3 regions of the Streptomyces sp. CA-142005 genome follow, and region 2 is predicted to be linked to each of the others. Evidence: riboswitches for the same ligand, from Rfam matches in the RefSeq annotation. Region 2 holds a riboswitch; each other region holds the start of a gene.
The links. Region 2 has a riboswitch for S-adenosylmethionine ahead of ACQPXS_RS39710 (amino acid ABC transporter permease). Riboswitches for the same ligand answer to the same signal wherever they lie in the genome.

Region 1 (7,568 bases), 3.8 Mb from region 2:
CGGCTGGAGGACGATCCGGCCACCGTCGCCCAACTGAGGTTCACGTTTGATCTCCTCGTGGCCTCTGCACTCTCGCCGGGGAAGTCCCTAGCTCTGGTCGAGTCGTTGGCGCAGGATTACACCCATGAGGAACATCCCTGACCACGATCTGAGCGCGGCCATCTGGCACAAGTCGAGCTATAGCGGGGGAGGCGGCGACAACTGCCTGGAGGTCACCCACTCCTTCCCCACCGCCATCCCCGTCCGCGACTCCAAAACCCCCCGCGGCCCGAAGCTCGTGTTCCGGCCCACGGCCTGGTCCGCTTTCGTCGATCACCTCAAGCGGCCCCACAGCTGAGTACACGCCCGAGGGCGGCACCCCCAGCCGGAAGCTGGAAGTGCCGCCCTCGGAACGGACAGGTGATCCGGGGAGGATCAGAAGTCCATGTCACCGCCCGGCATGCCGCCGCCGGCCGGCGCGGCGGCCTTCTCCGGCTTGTCGGCGATGACGGCCTCGGTGGTCAGGAACAGCGCGGCGATGGAGGCGGCGTTCTGCAGGGCAGAGCGGGTCACCTTCGCCGGGTCGATGATGCCCTCGGCGACCAGGTCGACGTACTCGCCGGTCGCAGCGTTCAGGCCGTGGCCCGGGGTCAGGTTGCGCACCTTCTCCACCACGACACCGCCCTCGAGGCCGGCGTTGACGGCGATCTGCTTCAGCGGGGCCTCGAGCGCGATGCGGACGGCGTTGGCGCCGGTCGCCTCGTCACCCTCGAGCTCCAGCTTCTCGAAGACCTGGGAGGCCTGCAGCAGGGCCACGCCACCACCGGCGACGATGCCCTCCTCGACGGCCGCCTTGGCGTTGCGGACGGCGTCCTCGATGCGGTGCTTGCGCTCCTTGAGCTCCACCTCGGTGGCGGCGCCGGCCTTGATGACCGCGACACCGCCGGCGAGCTTCGCCAGGCGCTCCTGCAGCTTCTCGCGGTCGTAGTCCGAGTCGCTGTTCTCGATCTCGGCGCGGATCTGGTTGACGCGGCCGTTGACCTGCTCGGAGGAGCCGGCACCGTCGACGATGGTGGTCTCGTCCTTGGTGATGACGACCTTGCGGGCGCGGCCCAGGAGGTCCAGGGTCGCGTTCTCCAGCTTGAGGCCGACCTCCTCGGAGATGACCTCGCCGCCCGTGAGGATGGCGATGTCGCCGAGCATGGCCTTGCGGCGGTCACCGAAGCCCGGGGCCTTGACGGCGACGGACTTGAAGGTGCCGCGGATCTTGTTGACGACCAGGGTCGACAGGGCCTCGCCCTCGACGTCCTCGGCGATGATCAGCAGCGGCTTGCCCGACTGCATGACCTTCTCCAGGAGCGGGAGCAGGTCCTTGACGGAGCTGATCTTGGAGTTGGCGATGAGGATGTACGGGTCCTCGAGCGACGCCTCCATGCGCTCCATGTCGGTCGCGAAGTAGGCGGAGATGTAGCCCTTGTCGAAGCGCATGCCCTCGGTGAGCTCCAGCTCCAGACCGAAGGTGTTGCTCTCCTCGACGGTGATGACGCCTTCCTTGCCGACCTTGTCCATGGCCTCGGCGATCAGCTCGCCGATCTGGGTGTCGGCGGCGGAGATGGACGCGGTGGAGGCGATCTGCTCCTTGGTCTCGACGTCCTTCGCCTGCTCCAGCAGGGCGGCGGAGACGGCCTCGACGGCCTTCTCGATACCGCGCTTCAGGGCCATCGGGTTGGCACCCGCGGCGACGTTGCGCAGGCCTTCCTTGACGAGGGCCTGGGCGAGCACGGTCGCGGTGGTCGTACCGTCACCGGCGACGTCGTCCGTCTTCTTGGCGACTTCCTTGACCAGCTCGGCGCCGATCTTCTCGTACGGGTCCTCGAGCTCGATCTCCTTGGCGATGGAGACACCATCGTTGGTGATCGTGGGGGCGCCCCACTTCTTCTCGAGGACGACGTTGCGGCCCTTGGGGCCGAGCGTCACCTTCACGGCGTCCGCGAGCTGGTTCATGCCGCGCTCGAGGCCGCGCCGCGCCTCCTCGTCGAACGCGATGATCTTGGCCATGTGAAGTGGTCCCTCCAGGACTGGGGGTGATTCCTTCGGACCGCGCCCGCGCCCGCGACGGACGGCTCGCCGGCCTCGTGGTTCCTTGCCCCACCCGGCCTGCGGGCCTCACCGACCCGGTCCTTCACTGTCACTCTCACCTTCAGAGTGCTAACGCCAATGATTAGCACTCGGCATGGTCGAGTGCAAGCGCCTACGGGGTACGGCACCCCCGTCAGCCGCCCGCGAACACGGGCCACCCCGGGCATGACGAAGGGCTCGCACCCCGAGCGAGGTGCGAGCCCTTCGAAGATGAACGAAGAACGTCGCTGACAGTCGACGCGTGCTTCAGCTGGTCGCCAGCCGGACCATGTCCGCCTGCGGGCCCTTCTGGCCCTGCGAGATCTCGAAGTCGACCCGCTGCCCCTCTTCCAGGGTGCGGTAACCGTCCATCTGGATCGCGCTGTAGTGGACGAAAACATCCGCACCACCGTCGACCGCGATGAAGCCGTACCCCTTCTCCGCGTTGAACCACTTGACGGTGCCCTGAGCCATGCCTAACTCCCCTATTACTGGCCCTTGCACAGATCCACACTTCGCGGACCCGGGTCAGACCTCACCCCCCATCGGTCGGGGGCGTGCGCCGGAACGCGTCGACCGCGGCTGAATGTATCTGTCCAACTGCCGTCTGCAACAGGTCAATCGGACGAGAATTCTGGACGGGAACGGTCCGGAATGTGCGGAGAATTCGCCTGACTTCAGGGCAAGTCGGGCTCAGCAAACCGCCACAAAAGCCGCATATAACCCACGCACTTTGGCTACTTCTTGTCGGGCGTGCGGCATGAATACAGGGCCCCCGACCGGTGGTCCGAGGGCGCGTTCCCCAACTCTACCGCGCTTAATCACGCAGAATTGCCTCCTCCGCTTCTCTTACGGAGGAGGCAATTCGATGAACAGCGCGTAACCGAAGTTACCCAAGGTAACGATCAGCCGCCGGCGACGGCCGGAATGATGGACACACCGGCGCCGTCCGGGGTCGCCGTCTCCAGTCCCTGCTCGAAGCGGACGTCGTCGTCGTTGACGTAGACGTTGACGAACCGGCGCAGCTTGCCCTGGTCGTCCAGGACGCGCGCGGCGATGCCGGTGTGGTTCTTCTCCAGGTCGGCGATGACCTCGGCGAGGGTCGCGCCCTCGGCGGCGACCTCGGCCTGACCGCCGGTGTAGGTGCGCAGGATGGTGGGGATGCGAACGGTCACGCTCATGCGAGGCCAGCCTCTCGGAAGGAGTCCAGGGTCGGTCGGATGGTGGCGGTGAGGCCGGTCCCGGCAACCGCGTCCAGCGTCTTCAGGCCGTCGCCGGTGTTGAGGACCACCGTGGTCTTGGTCGGGTCCAGGACGCCGTCCTTGAGCAGCTTGCGGGTGACGCCGACGGTCACACCGCCCGCCGTCTCCGCGAAGATGCCCTCGGTGCGGGCCAGCAGCTTGATGGCGTCGACGACTTCCTCGTCCGTCACGTCCTCCACGGCACCGCCGGTGCGGCGCGCGATGTCCAGGACGTACGGCCCGTCGGCCGGGTTGCCGATGGCGAGGGACTTGGCGATGGTGTTCGGCTTCTGGGGCCGTACGACGTCGTGCCCGGCCTTGAAGGCGGTGGACACCGGCGAGCAGCCCTCGGCCTGCGCACCGAAGATCCGGTACGGCTTGTCCTCGACCAGACCGAGCTTGATCAGCTCCTGCAGACCCTTGTCGATCTTCGTCAGCTGGGAGCCGGAGGCGATCGGGACCACGATCTGGTCGGGCAGCCGCCAGCCGAGCTGCTCGCAGATCTCGTACGCGAGGGTCTTGGAGCCCTCCGCGTAGTACGGCCGCAGATTGACGTTGACGAAGCCCCAGCCCTCGCCGGCCGGGTCGCCGATCAGCTCGGAGCAGAAGCGGTTCACGTCGTCGTAGTTGCCCTCGATGCCGACCAGCTCGCCGCCGTAGACCGCGGCCATGACGACCTTGCCCTGCTCCAGGTCGTGCGGGATGAACACGCAGGAGCGGAAGCCGGCGCGGGCCGCGGCGGCGCCGACGGCACCGGCGAGGTTGCCGGTGGAGGAGCAGGACAGGGTGGTGAAGCCGAAGGCGCGGGCGGCCTCCAGGGCCTGGGCGACCACGCGGTCCTTGAAGGAGTGGGTCGGGTTGCCGGAGTCGTCCTTGACGAACAGGCCGCCGGTGACGCCCAGTTCGGCGGCGAGGTTGTCGGCCTTGACGAGCTTGGTCCAGCCCGGGTTCAGGTTCGGCTTGTCGGCCACGTCGGCCGGGACGGGCAGCAGCGGCGCGTACCGCCAGATGTTCGCGGGGCCGGACTCGATGCGACGGCGCAGCTCTTCGGTGTCGTAGGCGGAGAAGTCGTAGGCGATCTCCAGCGGGCCGAAACACTCCTCGCAGGCGAACACCGGGCCGAGGGGGACGCGGTGACCGCACTCGCGACAGCTCAGGGCCGCGGCGGGACCGAGGTCGACGGTGGAATCGGTGGAGCTTGCAACTGTCTGCACAGCCATGGAGGCGAGGCCCTTTCTCCTCATCTTCCTCACGACGCATCTCGCCGTGAGACGGATTTGGCACCTTCCCTGGCCGGGAGCCTCGCGTGAACGAGTTCGACTCAGGGGGGTTGCCGGGGCTTCATCGGGCCGTGTCCCTCTGCCCCTCTGGATGAGCGGTATGCAGTTGTGAGCGCGCCGCCGACCCCGACATGCGATGGTCACCGACGTTGTTCAAGACTGTAACCGAAGGCCAGGACAGTTGAGATAGCCGTCCGAACCGCGAGACACGTGAGGAGCCGCTGACCGTGCTGGAAGAAGTCGAGCGCTGGCTGGCCACCCGTTCCTGGTCGGTGACCGATCGCCCGCTGCACAGGATCCTTGCTGCCAAGCAGCGCACGGGCCAGTCGGTCTCCGTCGTGCTGCCCGCGCTCAACGAGGAGGAGACGGTCGGAGACATCGTCGCGGTCATCCGGCACGACCTCGTGGAGCGGGTCCCGCTCGTCGACGAGATCGTGGTGGTCGACTCCGGCTCCACCGACCGCACCTCCGAGGTCGCCGCCGCCGCCGGCGCGCGGGTCGTTCACCGGGACGAGATCCTGCCCCGCATCCCCGCCGTCCCCGGAAAGGGCGAGGTGCTGTGGCGCTCGCTGCTGGTGACCGGCGGGGACATCGTCTGCTTCATCGACGCGGACCTGAGGGAGTTCTCCTCCGACTTCGTCTCCGGGATCGTCGGCCCGCTGCTCACCGACCCCGGGGTGGACCTGGTCAAGGGCATGTACGACCGCCCGCTCGCCGGGACGGCCGGCCAGGGCGGCCGGGTCACCGAGCTGATGGCCCGCCCGCTGCTGAACATGCACTGGCCGCAGCTGGCCGGATTCGTGCAGCCGCTGGGCGGCGAGTACGCGGCCCGGCGCTCGCTGCTGGAGCAGCTGCCGTTCCCGGTCGGGTACGGCGTGGAGCTGGGCATGCTGGTGGACGCCCTGCACCTGGTCGGTCTCGACGCGCTGGCCCAGGTGGACCTGGGCGTGCGCAAGCACCGCCACCAGGACGGGCAGGCGCTGGGCCGGATGGCCGCCGCGATCTACCGCACGGCCCAGCTCCGGCTGGCCCGCGGCCATCTGATCCGCCCCGCCCTCACCCAGTTCGAGCGCGGCGAGGACGGCTTCGAGCCACGCACCTACTCGGTGGACACCGAGGAACGGCCGCCGATGGTGGAGATCGCGGAATATGCCGAGCGCAAGGTGGCGTGAACCGGTCGTATACGTCGGCGTGCCGGGCGTGGCCGTACGTTTGAGCGTTTCCGGGCCGGGCTAGGTTGAGGACCATGGCTTCCACGCAGGGTGCTGCCGAGAAGGCTCGGGTGCTGGTCGCGTCCAATCGCGGCCCGGTTTCGTACACGGTGGACGAGAACGGCTCGCTGCACGCCAAGCGGGGCGGCGGCGGGCTGGTGTCGGGGCTGTCGGCCATCGGGTCGGGCGCGGACTCGCTGTGGGTGTGCTCGGCGCTCGGCGACGGGGACCGGGCGGCCGTGCGGCGCGCGGGCGACGGGCCGCTGCCGGACGAGGACACCGGCGGGCAGCGGGTGCGGATGCTCGACATCGACGCGAGCGTGCACTCCGACGCCTACAACGGCATCGCCAACTCGGTGCTGTGGTTCGTCCACCACATGCTGTACCAGACCCCGCTGGAGCCGGTCTTCGACGCGGAGTTCCGGCGGCAGTGGGCGTCGTACGAGGCCTACAACCGGGCGTTCGCCGAGGCGCTGGCCGAGGCGGCGGCCGAGGGGGCGACGGTCCTGGTGCAGGACTACCACCTGTGCCTGGTGCCCGGGATGCTCCGCGGGCTCCGCCCCGACCTGCGGATCGGCCATTTCTCGCACACCCCCTGGGCGCCCCCCGACTACTTCGAGCTGCTCCCGGGGGACATCCGCGAGCAGCTGATGGCGGGCATGCTCGGCGCGGACCGGGTGGCGTTCCTGACCTGGCGGTGGGCGACGGCCTTCCAGCGGTGCGCGGAGGGACTGGACGCCGAGCGCTACCTGGTGGCCTGGCCGTCGGGCTCCGCCGGGCACGTCGAGCACCTGCGCGAGGGACGTCGTCGTACGTACATCGGCGTGCACTCCCTCGGCGCCGACGCCGACTTCCTGCGGGCCCGCGCGCACCAGCCGGACGTGGAGGAGCGGATGGCGGCCCTGCGCGAGGAGATCGGCGAGGGCCGCAGGACCGTCGTCCGCGTCGACCGCACGGAGCTGTCCAAGAACATCGTGCGCGGACTGCTGGCGTACCGGCAGCTGCTAGAGGAGCACCCGGAGTGGCGGGAGCGGGTGGTGCACCTCGCGTTCGCGTATCCGTCGCGGCAGGACCTCGCCGTGTACCGGGACTACACCGCCGCGGTGCAGCGGGTGGCCGAGGAGATCAACTCGGCCTACGGCACGCCCGGTTGGACCCCGGTCGTGCTGCACGTCAAGGACGACTTCGCCCGCTCCCTGGCCGCGTACCGGCTCGCCGACGTGGCGCTGGTCAACCCCATCCGGGACGGCATGAACCTGGTCGCCAAGGAGGTGCCGGTCGTCTCCGACGAGGGGTGCGCGCTGGTGCTGTCGCGGGAGGCCGGGGCGTACGAGGAGCTGGGCGCCCACGCGTTCGTGGTGAACCCCTACGACGTGCTGGACACCGCGCGGGCCCTGCACGAGGCGCTGTCCCTGCCGCCGGAGGAGCGGGCGGACCGCACCAAGAGGCTGGCGGCGGCGGCCACCGCGCTTCCCCCGGCCCAGTGGTTCCTGGATCAGCTGCGGGCGCTGGAGGAGCTTCAGTCCAGCTGAGCGGCGAGACTCCGCAGCAGGTCTACGACACCGGCCGGGCCGTCGACCACCATGTCCGCGCGCTCCGCCAGCTCGGTGACCTCCGTGCTGCCGCTGCAGACCAGGAGACCGGGGACGCCGTCGGCGCGGAGTTCGTCGACGGCGGCGAAGGCGGGGAGGTCGCCGAGGTCGTCACCGGCGTAGAGGACGGACTCGGCGCCGGTCCTG
Region 2 (7,568 bases):
CATCGCGATGAGCCGCCCTTCGTGCCGGATGCCGAGGTAGCCGCCCATCTCGACGGTCCGCCGGAGGAACGGGCCGGGCCGGGTCCGGGCGACGAGGTCGAGGATCTCGGGGACGTCGTCGGTCCCGAGCCGTACCGCTTCCGGGGCGGGTTCGGCACGCAGTGCGGTGTCCACCAACTGCACGCCCTCCCCGTCGGCTTCGACCCGCCAGCCGTCGGGCACCCGGTCGACGGGCTTGACCCGTACGGCGGTTGCCGGGCTCAGGAGGGTGCGCAGGTCGGCCCAGGCGGCCGGATCGGCGGGGTCGTCGAGGGCGGCGAAGGCGTAGATGCCGTCCTCGTACCGGGCGGCGCGGCCGACCCGTTCGGCGAGGTGGGCGTGCGGGCCGGTCAGGGCCGCCCAGACGGCGTTGTCGAGGGCCGGGTCGTCGGTCGGGGGCTGGACTCCGCCTCCGCGGAGGCCGGTTTGAGGGGACGGCACGACAGGCGGTGCCTCTCTCGGCTCGGTTCGGTTGCACGGTGGGTCATGAGTTGTCCAGCGGCAGGCCGGGCGGATTGACCTCGGACTTGGCGACGGCCTCGTTGGAGAGGTGGTAGGCGGCCAGCCACTTGGCGTACTGCCCGTTTTCGATCAGGTGGTTGACGGCCGCGGCGATGGGCTTCGCCAGGCCGCTGTCCTTCTTGGCGGTGGCGGCGATCAGCCCCTGGAGCGAGGCGCCCGCGCCGGAGAAGGTGCCCGCGCTGCGGGTCGCCTTGGGGGTGCCCGCGGTCTTCGCGATGTTGTAGGCGATGCCCGGATTGGGCCCGAAGAAGGCGTCGATCTTGCCGCTGTCCAGGGCCAGATAGGTGCCGTTGCGGTCGGGGTAGTACTTGACGGTGAGGTCCTTGCCCTCGCTCTGGAGCTTCTTCTTCCACTCCAGGAGGATCTTCTCCTGGTTGGTCCCGGAGCCGACGGAGACGGTCAGCCCGGCGAGCTTCTCGTAGTCGCCGTCGAAGTTCCACGTGCTGGACTTGCGCACCTCGAAGCCGAGGTTGTCCTGCCGGTAGGAGGCGAACTCGTACTTCTTCTTGCGCTCCTCGGTGTCGGTGACGTTCGAGAAGGCGACGTCGACCTTGCCGCTGTCGATGCCGACGAAGAGGTTCTCCCAGGTGAAGTTGCGGATCTCGGGCTTCAGTCCGAGCACGGCGGCGACCAGCCGGCCGAAGTCGGGTTCGGCGCCGGTGAGGGTCTTCTGGTCGCTGCCGACGTACGCCAGTGGCGCGAAGCCGGCCGGCAGGGCGCCGACGCCGATGGTGAGCCTGCCGCTCTTGCGTACGGAGGCGGGCAGTTGCGCGCTGATGGACTTGACCTCGGAAACCTTCAGCGTGGTCTGCTTGGCGGCACCGTTGGAGAGCCGGCCGACGGTCACGCTGCCGGCGGCGTCGGTGGTGGTCGCGGCGTCGCTGTCACCCCCGCAGGCGGCGAGCCCGGTGGCGAGGGTGGCGACGGCGGTCGCCGCGGTGATGCCGCGTATCAGGCCGCGTCGGGAAAGGTGGCTGCGCATGGCTGTCCTTGTCGTTCGGAAGTGTCGTTCGGGAACTGCGGTGGGTGCGGGGTCAGAGGACCTTGGCGAGGAAGTCCCGGGTGCGTTCGTGCCGGGGCCTGTCCAGGACCTCCTGGGGCGGTCCCTGTTCGACGATCCGGCCGCCGTCGAGGAAGACGATCCGGTCGGCGACCTCGCGGGCGAAGCCGATCTCGTGGGTGACGATGACCAGGGTGGTGCCGCTGGTGGCGAGGTCCTTGATGACGGAGAGCACCTCGCCGACCGTCTCGGGATCGAGCGCGGAGGTCGGCTCGTCGAAGAGGATGATGCCGGGCCGCAGCGCGAGGGCGCGGGCGATGGCGACGCGCTGCTGCTGTCCGCCGGAGAGCTGGCGCGGGTAGGCGCCGGTACGGTCGCCGAGGCCGACCCGGGTGAGCAGGTCGCGGGCCAGATCCAGCGCTTCGGGCCTGGTGAGCTTGCCGGTGGCGACGGGCGCGGCGGCGACATTGTCGAGTGCGCTCAGGTGCGGGAAGAGATGGAAGTTCTGGAAGACGAAGCCGATGCGGCTGCGCTGGGCCAGGATGGCGCGCTCGCTGAGCTCCTTGAGCCGGCCGTCGCTGCCGCGTTGGACGCCGATCGGCTCGCCTCCGACGCTGACGTGGCCGACCTCGGGTTTCTCCAGGTGGTTGACGACGCGCAGCAGGGTGGACTTGCCGGAGCCGGAGGGGCCGATGACGACGGTGACCTCGCCGGGGCGCACGGTCAGGTCGATACCGTCGAGCACGCGGTGGGTGCCGTACCACTTGTGGACGCCGTGGACCTCCAGTGCGGCCGGGGTGGTCTCGAGGCTGTCGGTGGCGGTCATACGGCGGCCTCCCTGCGCAGCCGGGCCCGGAACTCGCCGAGGCCCGCGCGCGCCTTCTGCAGCGGGGTCGGCGGCAGGGTGCGGGTGGCGCCCCGCGCGAAGTACCGCTCGACGTAGAACTGGACGACGGACACGGCGCTGGTGAGGATCAGGTACCAGACGGTGGCGACCAGCAGCAGGGGCACGATGTCGCCGGGGTAGGTGCTGCCCATGGTCTGCACGGAGCCGAAGAGGTCGAGCAGCGAGACGTAGAACACCAGCGAGGTGCTCTTGACGAGGCCGATGAGCTGGTTGACGTAGTTCGGTGTGATGGACCTGAGAGCCTGCGGGAAGACGATCCGGGTGAACTGGTAGCCCGTGGGCAGGCCGAGTGCGGCGGCCGCCTCGTGCTGGCCCTGGTCGACGGAGATGATGCCGCCGCGTACGACCTCGGCCGCGTACGCTGCCTCGTTGAGGCTGAGCCCGACCACGGCGACAGTCATGTCGGTGGCGAGCCTGGACTCGTCGAAGCTGACGAAGGCGGGGCCGAAGGGGATGCCGAGGCTCAGCGTCTTGTACAGGGCGCTGAAGTTGTAGAGGAAGATCAGGACGACGATCAGCGGCACCGAGCGGAACAGCCAGGTGTAGGTCCAGCTCACGGCGCGCAGTACCGGGCTGCCGGACTGCCGGCCGAGGGCCAGCAGGATGCCGCCCAGGAGTCCGAAGACGGCGCTGAGCGCGGCGACTTCGAGGGTGACGAGGAGTCCGTCGAGGACGGTGGGGCGCAGGAACCAGTAGCGGAAGCGGTCCCACTGGTAGAACGGGTTCGTGGCCAGCCCGTGCAGGAACTGCGCGACGAGCACGAGGACGACGGCGGTGGCGATCCACCGTCCGGGCCGGCGCAGCGGCTGAACTCGCTGCGCTTTCAGGGGGGTTGTCGGGGTGGCGGCTGGCGGCGCCTCGGCGAGGGAGACGGCGGCGCCTGGGGGTTCACTCATGGCGGGCTCCGGCGGAGTCGGACACCCGGCTCGCGGCGCGCGGGTGCGGGCACCGCTACGGCACTACGGCACGAGGCGGCGGCGCACGGCGGCGCGCGGGAACCGGGGGCTGGGCGGGCGGGACGGCACACCACGGCTGCGATGTGCGTCAGGAACGCGAGGCGGGAGAAGGGGGGCTGGAAAGGTCGTCAGCCCTGGCAGCGGGCAGAGCCCGGTGCGGTACACAGTGCGCTGTTGACGCGGAGCAGATCGACGGCGCGGTCGGCGACGAGGAGCCCGCCGTATGACCGTACGCAGCCCTGGGGGCGGCTCGCGGCCGTCCTGGGAGCTGCGTACATGGCGTCACCTGTCACTGTTCCGGCCCCGCGGGGCCCTCGCGCTTACCGAAAACGTCATTCCGGTCCGGTCGTCACCTGGGGCACCCCACCGCGGTGCGAGGGTTGCCGGTCAGCGAGCCAGGGCTTGGCGCTGACGCTCATGACCGTTCTGAGCCGTAAGTAAGGCAGTTGCCCGTTCGAATGTCAACGGCCGTCCGCGTGGTGGACGCCGTCCGACCGTTGCTCACCTGCGGGAAGCGTCCTGGGCGGCCGCGGCGTGGCGCGCCCAGTCCAGGATCTGGACGGCCGCTCCGGCGGCCTCCAGGCCCTGGCAACGGCCGTGGTGGCGGCGGGAGATGCCGTCGAGGTCGAGAGGGCGGCCGAAGGCGGGGTGGGCGGCCAGGCGGCCTGCGTAGGCCCACAGGGCGCGGTGGCCGGCGATGCGGTGGACGGCGGAGGCGTCGAGGTGACAGCGGTGGACGGTGTCCAACTGCACCAGGGCGACCCACAGTTCCACGTCGGCCGCGGTGAGCCGGCCGTCGACCAGGTACTCCTCCGCGGCCAGCCGGTTGTCCAGCCGGCCCAGGGTGTCCAGGAGGACGTCCAGGGCGGCGGCCCGCTCGGCGGGGTCGGTGCCGGCCTGACCGGCGCGCTGCGCGGCCTCCTCGATGCCCTCGGCACACATCCGTTCGACGGCCTCGATCACCGACTCCAGGCCGCACGGGTACAGGGCGGCGCGGCCCTCGTGCGGGAAGCGGTCGAGGTCGCGCAGGATGTCGCGGGCGTGGGTGCTGACGATGCGTCCGGACCAGTCGTCGCTGAGCACGGGCGCGAGGGCCGGGCCGGTGTAGCGGTGGGCGCTCGCCTCGTACAGCGGGCGCAGCGCGGAGTGGCCGCCGCCGGGACAGTCCGGTACGGCGGGCAGGACCGTGACCGGACAACCGCCGTCCAGGCCGAGGAGGTGGTGGCCGACGGCGAGGCGCAGCCCGTCGGGGCAGGCGGTCGACAGATGGAGCCGGTAGCGGTGCGGCACGGCGTAGTGGCCGCTACGCGCGTCCCGGCCGATCCGGCCCCGGAAGACGGGGGCGGTGCGGTGGGCGGGCGGGAGGGTGGCGAGCGGAGTGGTGGACATGCGTCTCCCCGGGTGGTGGGCGTGCGGAAGTGCGGCGTCGGCCGAGGGGCGCGCGGCGCCCGGCTCAGCGGTGGCCGCTGATCGCGCTGCAGACGCGCAGCAGGTCGATGTGCCGGCGGGAGGTGAGCAGGGGCGCGCGCAACGGCGTGCGGCCCGCGAGGCCGGTGACCGTGTCGAGGCACGTCATGATTCCCTACCTGTTCACTAGGATTCCCACTCCGGAGTGTCGATCCGGCATCCGGCGCCGTCAAGGGGGCGTCCACGCCTGGGACGTGCGTGTGGTCGGCCGAGCGTGCCGGAGGTCTCCTCAGAAACGGCACCATGTGACATAGTACTGGCGTGGCAAAGGGACTGACCTGCGATGTCGTGGTGGTCGGGGCCGGCATGGTCGGCGCGGCCTGCGCCCTGTACGCCGCGCGGGCCGGGCTCGACGTGCGGGTGGTGGACCGGGGCCCGGTGGCCGGCGGCACCACCGGCGCCGGCGAGGGCAACCTGCTCGTCTCCGACAAGGAACCCGGACCCGAGCTCGAACTTGCCCTGCTGTCCGCCCGGTTGTGGGCACGGCTGGGCGACGAGCTGGGAGCGGCGGTCGAGTACGAGCCCAAGGGCGGCCTCGTGGTCGCCTCCAGCCCCGAGACCCTCGCCGCGCTGCACGCGTTCGCGGCCGGCCAGCGCTCCGCGGGAGTCGTGGCCGACCCGGTGACCGCGGACCGACTGCCCTCCCTGGAACCCCACTTGGCTCCCGGCCTGGCGGGCGGGGTGCACTATCCGCAGGACGCCCAGGTCATGCCCGCCCTCGCCGCCGCCCACCTGCTCCGCGCCTCCGGCGCCCGCCTGCACACGGGCCGGACGGTGACCGGGGTGCTGCGCACGGCCGACGGCGCGGTGGCCGGCGTCCGTACCGACCAGGGCGACCTGCACGCACCGGCCGTGGTGAACGCGGCCGGCACCTGGGGTGGCGACCTCGCGGCGCTCGCCGGCGTCCGGCTGCCGGTGCTCCCCAGGCGCGGCTTCGTCCTGGTCACCGAGCCACTGCCGCGGATGGTGCGGCACAAGGTGTACGCCGCCGACTATGTGGCCGACGTCGCGAGCGACTCGGCCGCCCTGCGCACCTCGCCGGTGGTGGAGGGCACGGCCGCCGGTCCGGTGCTGATCGGCGCGAGCCGGGAGCGGATCGGCTTCGACCGCTCGCTGTCGCTTCCGGCCGTACGGGCGCTCGCGGCCGGGGCCATCGGACTGTTCCCGTTCCTGCAGCGGGTGCGCGCGCTGCGGACGTACGCGGGCTTCCGGCCGTACCTGCCCGACCACCTCCCGGCGATCGGCCCCGACCCCCGCGCGCCGGGGCTGTTCCACGCCTGCGGACACGAGGGCGCCGGCATCGGACTCGCCACCGGCACCGGGCAGTTGATCGCGCAGACGCTCACGGGGAAGACCCCGGAACTGGATCTCACGCCGTTCCGGCCGGAGCGGTTCGAGGGACACGACACCGACCGAGGCGACACGCCATGAATCCCCTGGAGCTGGCCCGGGCCCAGCCCGGCGAGGCCTTCACCGTCACCTTCGACGGGCGGCCCCTCGCGGCCCTGCCCGGGCAGACGGTCGCGGCGGCGCTGTGGGCGGCGGGGGTGACCTCCTGGCGCAGCACCCGCGGGGCCGGCCGGCCGCGCGGGGTGTTCTGCGGAATCGGGGTGTGCTTCGACTGCCTGGTGACCGTCAACGGCCGGGCGAACCAACGGGCTTGCCTGGTGCCGGTACGGCCGGGCGACGTGATCCGCACACAGGAGGGGACGGGACGGGACGATGACTGAGCGAGCGCACCTCGCCGTCGTCGGGGCGGGCCCGGCGGGGCTCGCCGGGGCACTGGCGGCGGCCGCCCGGGGCGTACGGGTCACCCTCGTCGACGCGGCCGAGCAGGCGGGCGGCCAGTTCTACCGGCAGCCCGCCCGGGCCCTCGGCGCCCGCCGCCCCGAGGCCCTGCACCACCAGTGGCGCACCTGGCAGCGCCTGCGGGACGGCATCGACCGGCACATCGACACCGGACACATCACTCACCTGACGGACCACCATGTCTGGTGTGTGCAGCGGGAGTCCGGCAGTTTCACCGTGCACGCCCTGCGCGGCCCCGCGCAGGAGGAAGGGGTCTCCGTCCGCGCCGACTCCGTCCTGCTCGCCACCGGCGGGTACGAGCGCGTGCTGCCCTTCCCCGGCTGGACGCTTCCCGGTGTCGTCACGGCCGGCGGCGCGCAGGCCATGCTCAAGGGCGGACTGGCGCTGCCCGGCCGCACGGTCGTGGTCGCCGGCACCGGACCGCTGCTGCTTCCGGTGGCCACGGGGCTCGCCGCGGCCGGGGCGCGAGTGGCCGCGCTGGTCGAGTCCGCCGCCCCCGGCGCCGTACTGCGCCGCACTCCGGCCCTCGCGGCGGAGCCCGGCAAGCTCGCCGAAGGCGCCTGGTACGCGGCGCGGTTGCTGCGGCACAAGGTGCACACACTGCCCCGGCACACCGTGCTGGAGGCGCACGGCACCGACCGGCTGGAGGCGGTCACCGTCGCCGCGCTGGAGAGGGACGGCCGGATCAGGCCCGGCGGCGCGCGCCGCATCCCCTGTGACGCCCTCGCCGTCGGTCACGGCATGCTGCCGCACACCGACCTCGCCGAGACCCTCGGCTGCACCCTGACCGGCACGGACGTACGGGTCGACGACGAGCAGCGCACCGACGTGCCCGGCGTCTGGGCCGCCGGGGAGACCACCGGGATCG
Region 3 (7,568 bases), 5.4 Mb from region 2:
TGGAGGGCGCGGTCCTGTCCGTGCCGATCGTCGGCACGTACCTGTCGTTCTTCCTCTTCGGCGGTCAGTTCCCCGGTCACGACTTCGTCGCCCGGTTCTACTCGATCCACATCCTGCTGCTGCCGGGCATCATGCTCGGCCTGATGGTGGGCCACCTGATCCTGGTCTTCTACCACAAGCACACGCAGTTCGCGGGTCCCGGAAAGACCGAGAAGAACGTCGTCGGCATGCCGCTGCTGCCGGTGTACATGGCCAAGGCCGGAGGCTTCTTCTTCCTGGTCTTCGGTGTCATCGCGGCCATCGCGGCGGTCGCCCAGATCAACCCGATCTGGGCCATGGGCCCCTACCGTCCGGACCAGGTGTCCACCGGCGCCCAGCCCGACTGGTACATGGGCTTCTCCGAGGGCCTGATCCGCTTCATGCCGGGCTGGGAGATCAACCTCTGGGGCCACACGCTCGTCCTGGGCGTGTTCATCCCGCTGATGATCTTCCCGCTGGTGCTGGCGGCGATCGCGGTCTACCCGTTCATCGAGTCCTGGGTCACCGGCGACAAGCGCGAGCACCACATCCTGGACCGCCCGCGCAACGCCCCGACCCGCACCGGCCTCGGTGTCGCGTGGATGACGCTGTACCTGCTCCTGCTGGTCGGCGGTGGCAACGACCTGTGGGCCACGCACTTCCACCTGTCGATCAACGCCGTGACCTGGTTCGTCCGGATCGGGTTCTTCGTCGGCCCGGTCATCGCTTTCCTCATCACCAAGCGGATCTGCCTGGGCCTGCAGCGCCGCGACCGCGACAAGGTGCTGCACGGTCGCGAGACCGGCATCATCAAGCGCCTGCCGCACGGTGAGTTCATCGAGGTGCACGAGCCGCTCAGCCAGGAGCAGCTGCACACCCTCACGGCTCACCACCAGTACGAGCCGGCCGAGATCGGCCCGACGGTCGACGAGAACGGTGTCGAGCGCAAGGTGCCGGCCTCGGAGAAGTTCCGGGTGAGGCTGTCCAACGCCTACTACGGCGAGGACAACCAGATCCCGAAGCCGACCGTCGACGAGTACAAGGAGATCACGAGCGGCCACGGCCACCACTGATCCCCGCGTCGCCACGCCACGCTGATGGGCCCCGTCCGGCTTACGGACGGGGCCCTTCGCCGTGTCCGGGGGTGGATAGGCTGGGATCACACTGTTTCTCACGACACCAGGAGCGGCTGATGAGCGCTGTGACCCCCGCTGGAGGCGACACCGCGGCGGGCCGTTCCTGGCCCGAGGTACTGAACGCCCTGCTGGAGGGCCGGGACCAGAGCGCGGACGCCACGGCATGGGCGATGGACCGGATCATGCGCGGGGAGGCTACGGACGCGCAGATCGCGGGATTCGCCGTGGCCCTGCGCGCCAAGGGCGAGACGGTGGAGGAGATCACCGGGCTCGTCCGCGCGATGTACGCCCACGCGAACGTCATCGAGGTGCCGGGGGAGACCGTCGACATCGTCGGCACCGGTGGTGACGGTGCCAAGACGGTGAACATCTCCACGATGTCCTCGATCGTCGTCGCCGGCACCGGCGCGAAGGTCGTCAAGCACGGCAACCGGGCCGCGTCCTCGGCGTCGGGGGCGTCGGACGTGCTGGAGAAGCTCGGCGTCAATCTGAACCTCCCGCTGGAGCGGGTCCCGCAGGTCGCCGAGGAGGCCGGGATCACCTTCTGCTTCGCGGTGAAGTTCCACCCGGCGCTGCGCCATGTGGCCGCCGCCCGTGGCCAGTTGGGGATCCGTACGACCTTCAATGTCCTCGGTCCGCTGACCAATCCGGCGCAGGTGCGCGCCCAGGCCGTCGGCGTGGCGGATCTGCGGATGGCCCCGATCGTGGCGGGCGTCCTCGCCGAGCGCGGCAACTCCTCCCTGGTCTTCCGCGGCGACGACGGCCTGGACGAGCTGACGACGACCGCCACCTCGCGGGTCTGGGTCGTCCGGGACGGCAAGGTCACCGAGCAGACCTTCGACCCGAGGGACGTCGGCATCGAGCTCGTCCCCGTTGAGGCCCTGCGCGGCGCGGACGCGTCGTACAACGCGGAGGTCGCCCGCCGCCTGCTCGACGGTGAGACAGGGGCCGTACGGGACGCGGTGCTGCTGAACTCGGCGGCGGCGCTCGTCGCGCTGCGGCCCACGGACGCGCCGCTGACCGAGCAGCTGCGGGACGGGATGGCGCTGGCGGCCGAGTCGATCGACTCGGGTGCGGCGAAGCGGACGCTGGAGCGGTGGGTGGCGGCGAGCAACGCCTAGCGCCCACCGGGGATCGTCCCGCGATCCGGACTCGGGTTGCGGGACGACGATCATTTCCCGTACGTTCCTGTACCAGGTCATGAGTGACAGCCATTCGGCCCCGGCCGGCTGTCCGGCAACCCTCCGTCCGTGGCGGGGTGCCCCGGGTGAGGACCAGGCCGTAGGCAGCGAGGTCTACGGCAAGCGCGGACCCCTCGCGCGCCGCTGAGAGCGCGGGACCAGGGGTCCTGGTCATCGAGGGAGCCTTCCGTGAGCAAGCGAATGCGATAGGGCCGCCGAGCCCCGCCTCCGCATCCCCCTTTTCTCTTCTTTCCGTACGCCGTCTTCGGCGTACGTTCTCACGGGAGTCCACCCATGTCCGTCTTCACCGCTGCCTCCGGCCAGTCCGTTTGCTCCCCGCTGCCCGTTCTGGGCCGGGATGTCACCGTGCCGCTCGTCACCGGCGGCGAGGTCACCTACGCGGCCCTCGACTACGCGGCCAGCGCCCCCGCCCTGCAGCGCGTCTGGGACGACGTGGCCGCCTACGCGCCGTATTACGGCAGCGTCCACCGGGGCGCCGGCTACCTCTCGCAGCTGTCCACCGACCTGTTCGAGAACGCCCGCAGGACGGTCGCCGAGTTCCTGGACTGCCGCCCCGACGACCAGGTGATCTTCACGCGGTCCACCACGGATTCCCTGAACCTCCTGGCCCGGGCCCTCCCGGCCGGCTGCCAGGTCTTCGTCTTCGAGACCGAGCACCACGCCTCGCTGCTGCCCTGGCAGGACGCCCAGGTCACCTACCTCGACGCCCCGCGCACCCCGGAGCAGGCCGTCGCGACCCTGGAGCGGGCCCTCGCCGACCGCACGGTGTCCGTGGAAGGGGGGCACGGCCCGGCCCTGGTCTGCGTCACCGGCGCCTCGAACGTCACCGGCGAGCTGTGGCCCGTACGGGAGCTGGCGGCGGCCGCCCACGCGCACGGCGCCCGTATCGTCCTGGACGCCGCCCAGCTGGCCCCGCACCACCCCGTGTCCGTCCGTGACCTGGACGTCGACTGGGTCGCCTTCTCGGGCCACAAGCTGTACGCGCCCTTCGGCTCCGGTGTCCTGGCCGGCCGCGCCGACTGGCTGCGCGCGGCCGAGCCGTACCTCGCGGGCGGCGGGGCCAGCCGTACGGTCTCCCGGCGGCAGGACGGCGGCGTGGACGTGGAGTGGCACGAGAGCGCCGCGCGGCATGAGGCGGGGTCGCCCAACGTGATCGGCGCCTACTCCATCGCCTCGGCCTGCAAGGCGCTCACCGAGGCCGGCTGGGACACCCTGGTCGCGCGCGAGCGGCACCTGATCGCCCGGGTCCGCGCGGGCCTGGCCGAGGTCCCCCAGGTGAAGGTGCTGTCCCTCTTCGGCGACGACGCCCCGCGCGTCGGCGTGATCTCCTTCGTCGTCGAGGGCTGGAACAGCTCCCACTTCGCCGCGGCCCTGTCCGCCGAGTACGGCATCGGCGTCCGCGACGGCCTCTTCTGCGCCCACCCCCTGGTCCGCACCCTCCTCGGCACCGACCCCCAGACCCAGGGCGAATGCGGCGCCCCCGAGGCCCAGCCGGGCGAGAAGTCCCTCAACGCCATCCGCGTGAGCTTCGGCGCCGGCACCCCGGACGAGCACGTCGACCGCTTCGTCACCGCGGTCCGGGAACTCGTGACCGAGGGCGCGAAGTGGACGTACCGCACGGAGGACGGCCGCTGCGTGCCGGCGGTGTGATCAGTACCCGGGAGGGGGCGCGGGGGACGGCGTGGGCGACCGGGGGCGAACCCTAGTTGTCCAGGCCGATCGAGAACGCGGCCTCCAGGTCGTGCTGCGAGTACGTCCGGAACGCCACATGCGTGTCCGTGCCCTCCACACCGGGGATCTTGCTGATCCGGCCGGGGATGACATCGGCGAGATCGTCGTGCTGCCGTACCCGGACCATCGCGATCAAGTCATACGTGCCGGTGACGGAGAAGACCTCGCTCACCGACTCCAGCGAAGCGATCTGCTCCGCGATCTCGGGGATCCGGTCCACGCTGGTCTTGATCAGGACGATCGCGGTGATCACGGCTGGTTCTCTCCCTCGGGTGCCGGAGCTGGGGCGCACTTCACTCTAGTCGTACGGCTGTACCGGACCCATGCGTAGCCGAAGCCCAGACCGAAGCCGACGAGGTGCGCCAGATACGCCACCCCGGGCCCCTCTGAGCTGTGCTCCGCCGCCGCCCACTGCAGCGCCGCCCAGAACGGCAGCACGATCCACGCGGGAAACCGCAGTGGCAGGAAGAACAGGAACGGCAGAAGACTGGTGACACGGGCGCGCGGGAACAGGTAGAGGAACGCTCCGAGAACCGCCGAGATCGCCCCGGACGCGCCCACCAGCGACTGGTCGGAGGCGGCGTTGGCGGCCGCATATCCGAGCAGGGCGAGATAGCCGCAGCCTACGAAGAAGAGGGTGAACTCGACCCGGCCCATCCGTTCCTCGGTCATCGCGCCGAAGACGAAGAGGAAGAGCATGTTGCCGAGCAGATGCACCCAGCTGCCGTGCACGAACAGGGCCGTCGCGGGGGTCAGGGCCTCCCGCACCGGCCTGGCGAACAGCTCGGCCGGAACCACGCCCCAGCGCCGGAAGTACGCCCGCTGTGCGGCCTGCAGGCCGTCCCCGGAGCCGTATGCCGGTGTCAGTCCCGAGGCCGGACCCAGGACGAAGAGCAGGCAGCACAGGACGATGAGGCCGTACGTCATCGGTGCTGAGGTGCTCCGGACCGCTCTGAAGGCCCTGCCGGCCGCCCTGCTCCACTGGCTGATCATGAATACAGAGCATGACGTAACGGGACGCAAGCGGACAGACCGCCTCGCCGCCGCGAACGGACCAGCGGCGAGTTGCCGCCAGGCCGTAGGGTTACGGCCACACGCGTCGGCCGGCGGCGCGGCGAGCGACTACGAGAAGGAAGCGGACAGCCACGATGACGGTTCCCCTGCCGACCGCCACCACCCGATGGCGCTGCACCCTGTGCGGCAACCTCACCCGGTTCGACGTGACGCGTTCCTCGAAGGTCGTCGAGTACGTCCACCTCGATCTGGCCGGGGAGCCGACCGTGGAGGAGCGCGAGGTGGTCAGTGAGACCATCGAGTCGGTGCGGTGCCGCTGGTGCAACGCGGTGGACCAGGTGGAACTCGTGGACAGGCCGGGCGCCGGCTCCTGAGCGGAGCGGCCCCGAAGAAGTTGAAGTAGTGGGGTGTGACGGATGGTGGAGACCACAGGCGGGGGGCCGGGCGACGGCACCGCCGAGGTGCTTGACCGTCCGCTGCCCGACGGGGTGCGCCGGAAAGTCGTCCAGATCATCTCGGACGGCTTCGGCGCTCTGACCGTCTCGGAACTCCCCGCCCAGCTGAGGCAGTACGCCCGGTTCACCCCCAGTCGCCGGGCGAAGTTCGCCGGGAACGCCATGGCGGCGGCGCTGGAGACCGATGCGCTGTTCCGGCAGCGGATCGGGGAGAAGTTCAGAGAGGCGCAGCCGGAACTCGCCGGCGCACTCGACTCCGGCTCGCCGCTCCCGGCCGCGGACCCGCTCGACGTGGCGGCCGCGGCCTACGTACTGCGCCCGACGGGCTGGGTGAAGCTGGTCACGGCGGCCGGCGAGGAGGTCCAGCGCGCGGACGCCGAACGCGCCGACGAGGAGAACCGGGCCGAGCTGGAGCGGCTGCGCGCCGAGCTGGCCCAGGCCCGCGAGCACACCCGCGCCGAGAGCGAACGGCTGCGTACGGAGCTGGAGTCGGCGAAGAAGGAAGCGGAGTCGCTGCACCGCAAGCTCCGGGCCGCCCTCAGCGACGTCAAGCGGGGCGAGGCCGCCCTGCGCAAGGCCCACGGCGAGATGGACGCCGTACGCGCCGAGGCGCACCTGCGGGTGTCGGCCGCCGAGAGCGAGTCCCGCCGGCTCAAGGCCCGGCTCGGCGAGGCGGAGTCCGCGCTGGAGGCCACCCGCCGCGCCGCCCGCGAGGGCCGCAGCGTGGAGGACATGCGGGTACGGCTGCTGCTCGACACCCTGCTCGACGCGACCCAGGGCCTCAGGCGCGAACTCGCCCTGCCGCCCGTGTCCGTACGGCCCGCCGAGACCGTGGACGCGGTCGAACCGGGACGAATGACACCGAAGGACATCGCGGCGCGCGCCCTGTCGGAGAACGATCCGGCCATCCTGGACCAGTTGCTGGCGCTGCCGCAGGCGCATCTGGTGGTCGACGGCTACAACGTCACCAAGACCGGCTATCCGCAGATGCCGCTGGAGAAGCAGCGGCTCCGGCTCCTCGGGCAGCTCTCCGCGCTCGCCGCGCAGACGGGCGCCGAGGTGACCTGTGTCTTCGACGGCGCCGAACTGGCCGCCCCGGTGCTTCTGGCGCCGCCGCGCGGCGTCCGGGTGCTGTTCTCGAAGCCGGGCGTCACGGCCGACGAGCTGATCCGGCAGCTCGTGCGCGCGGAGCCGCCGGGCCGTCCGGTCATCGTCGCCTCCACCGACCGGGAGGTGGCCGACGGGGTCGCCAGGGCGGGTGCCCGTCCGGTCGCCTCTGCGGTGCTTCTCAAGCGACTGTCCTGAAGGTCCAACGGGCATACGTAATGCCCGAATTGAGTTGATCATCGCGCAACGTAGTGTCAACCGCGTCTCACCGCATGTGACTTGTGTGCAAAGAATGCATTGTGTGACGAGGTTTTTTGGTGTGAGGATTTGAACTGATCACAAGTGGGTCACTAGGGTCAGGCCTCGAACCTCCGAACGGGTGATCACTCACAAGAAGGAGTTCGTCCTCCGTGGCGTCCCACCGTCGACCCAAGCAGCAGAGTCGCGCTCGCGTGACCGTGCTGACCACCGCAGCCGCCGCCGCCGTCGTCCTGAGCGCGAACGCCGCCAACGCCGCGCCGAGCCAGAAGCTCACCAAGGACCAGGTCAAGGCCAAGGTCGACAAGCTCTACGAGGAGGCCGAGCAGGCCACCGAGAAGTACAACGGGGCGAAGGAGAAGCAGCAGAAGCTGCAGAAGGAAATATCCACGATCCAGGACAACGTCGCCCGCGGTCAGCAGGACCTGAACAAGCTGCGCGACGGCCTGGGCTCGCTGGCCACCTCGCAGTACCGCTCCGGCGGCATCGACCCCTCGGTCCAGCTCTTCCTGTCCTCCAACCCGGACGACTTCCTCGACAAGGCCTCCACGCTGGACCAGTTGAGCGCCCAGCAGGTCGACGCGCTGAAGAAGATTCAGGACAAACAGCGCGAACTCGCCCAGGAGCGTGCGGAAGCCGCCGACAAG

Region 1: it holds a riboswitch for S-adenosylmethionine, as region 2 does, so the genes downstream of both, thrC (threonine synthase) here and ACQPXS_RS39710 (amino acid ABC transporter permease) in region 2, are expected to answer to the same signal.
Region 3: it holds a riboswitch for S-adenosylmethionine, as region 2 does, so the genes downstream of both, ACQPXS_RS15235 (aminotransferase class V-fold PLP-dependent enzyme) here and ACQPXS_RS39710 (amino acid ABC transporter permease) in region 2, are expected to answer to the same signal.

The regions. Positions count from the first base shown of each region.
Region 1 covers NZ_CP192078.1:4,797,899-4,805,466, forward strand. Annotated here, with positions in the region: gene ACQPXS_RS22470 (helix-turn-helix domain-containing protein) at 1-141, shown strand, start outside; gene ACQPXS_RS22475 (DUF397 domain-containing protein) at 125-337, shown strand; gene groL (chaperonin GroEL) at 415-2,037, opposite strand; gene ACQPXS_RS22485 (cold-shock protein) at 2,365-2,571, opposite strand; gene ACQPXS_RS22490 (MoaD/ThiS family protein) at 3,003-3,278, opposite strand; gene thrC (threonine synthase) at 3,275-4,558, opposite strand; SAM riboswitch class I at 4,576-4,716, opposite strand; gene ACQPXS_RS22500 (glucosyl-3-phosphoglycerate synthase) at 4,846-5,790, shown strand; gene ACQPXS_RS22505 (alpha,alpha-trehalose-phosphate synthase (UDP-forming)) at 5,865-7,361, shown strand; gene otsB (trehalose-phosphatase) at 7,349-7,568, opposite strand, start outside.
Region 2 covers NZ_CP192078.1:8,595,791-8,603,358, reverse strand. Annotated here, with positions in the region: partial or broken gene ACQPXS_RS39725 (GNAT family N-acetyltransferase) at 1-480, opposite strand, end outside; gene ACQPXS_RS39720 (ABC transporter substrate-binding protein) at 524-1,543, opposite strand; gene ACQPXS_RS39715 (amino acid ABC transporter ATP-binding protein) at 1,596-2,387, opposite strand; gene ACQPXS_RS39710 (amino acid ABC transporter permease) at 2,384-3,364, opposite strand; SAM riboswitch class IV at 3,736-3,847, opposite strand; gene ACQPXS_RS39705 (glutathione S-transferase C-terminal domain-containing protein) at 3,926-4,813, opposite strand; gene ACQPXS_RS39700 (putative leader peptide) at 4,878-5,000, opposite strand; gene ACQPXS_RS39695 (NAD(P)/FAD-dependent oxidoreductase) at 5,153-6,322, shown strand; gene ACQPXS_RS39690 ((2Fe-2S)-binding protein) at 6,319-6,621, shown strand; gene ACQPXS_RS39685 (FAD-dependent oxidoreductase) at 6,614-7,568, shown strand, end outside.
Region 3 covers NZ_CP192078.1:3,204,180-3,211,747, reverse strand. Annotated here, with positions in the region: gene qcrB (cytochrome bc1 complex cytochrome b subunit) at 1-1,091, shown strand, start outside; gene trpD (anthranilate phosphoribosyltransferase) at 1,211-2,275, shown strand; SAM riboswitch class IV at 2,351-2,467, shown strand; gene ACQPXS_RS15235 (aminotransferase class V-fold PLP-dependent enzyme) at 2,630-4,006, shown strand; gene ACQPXS_RS15230 (Lrp/AsnC family transcriptional regulator) at 4,059-4,340, opposite strand; gene ACQPXS_RS15225 (rhomboid family intramembrane serine protease) at 4,337-5,080, opposite strand; gene ACQPXS_RS15220 (hypothetical protein) at 5,236-5,475, shown strand; gene ACQPXS_RS15215 (NYN domain-containing protein) at 5,518-6,861, shown strand; gene ACQPXS_RS15210 (NlpC/P60 family protein) at 7,074-7,568, shown strand, end outside.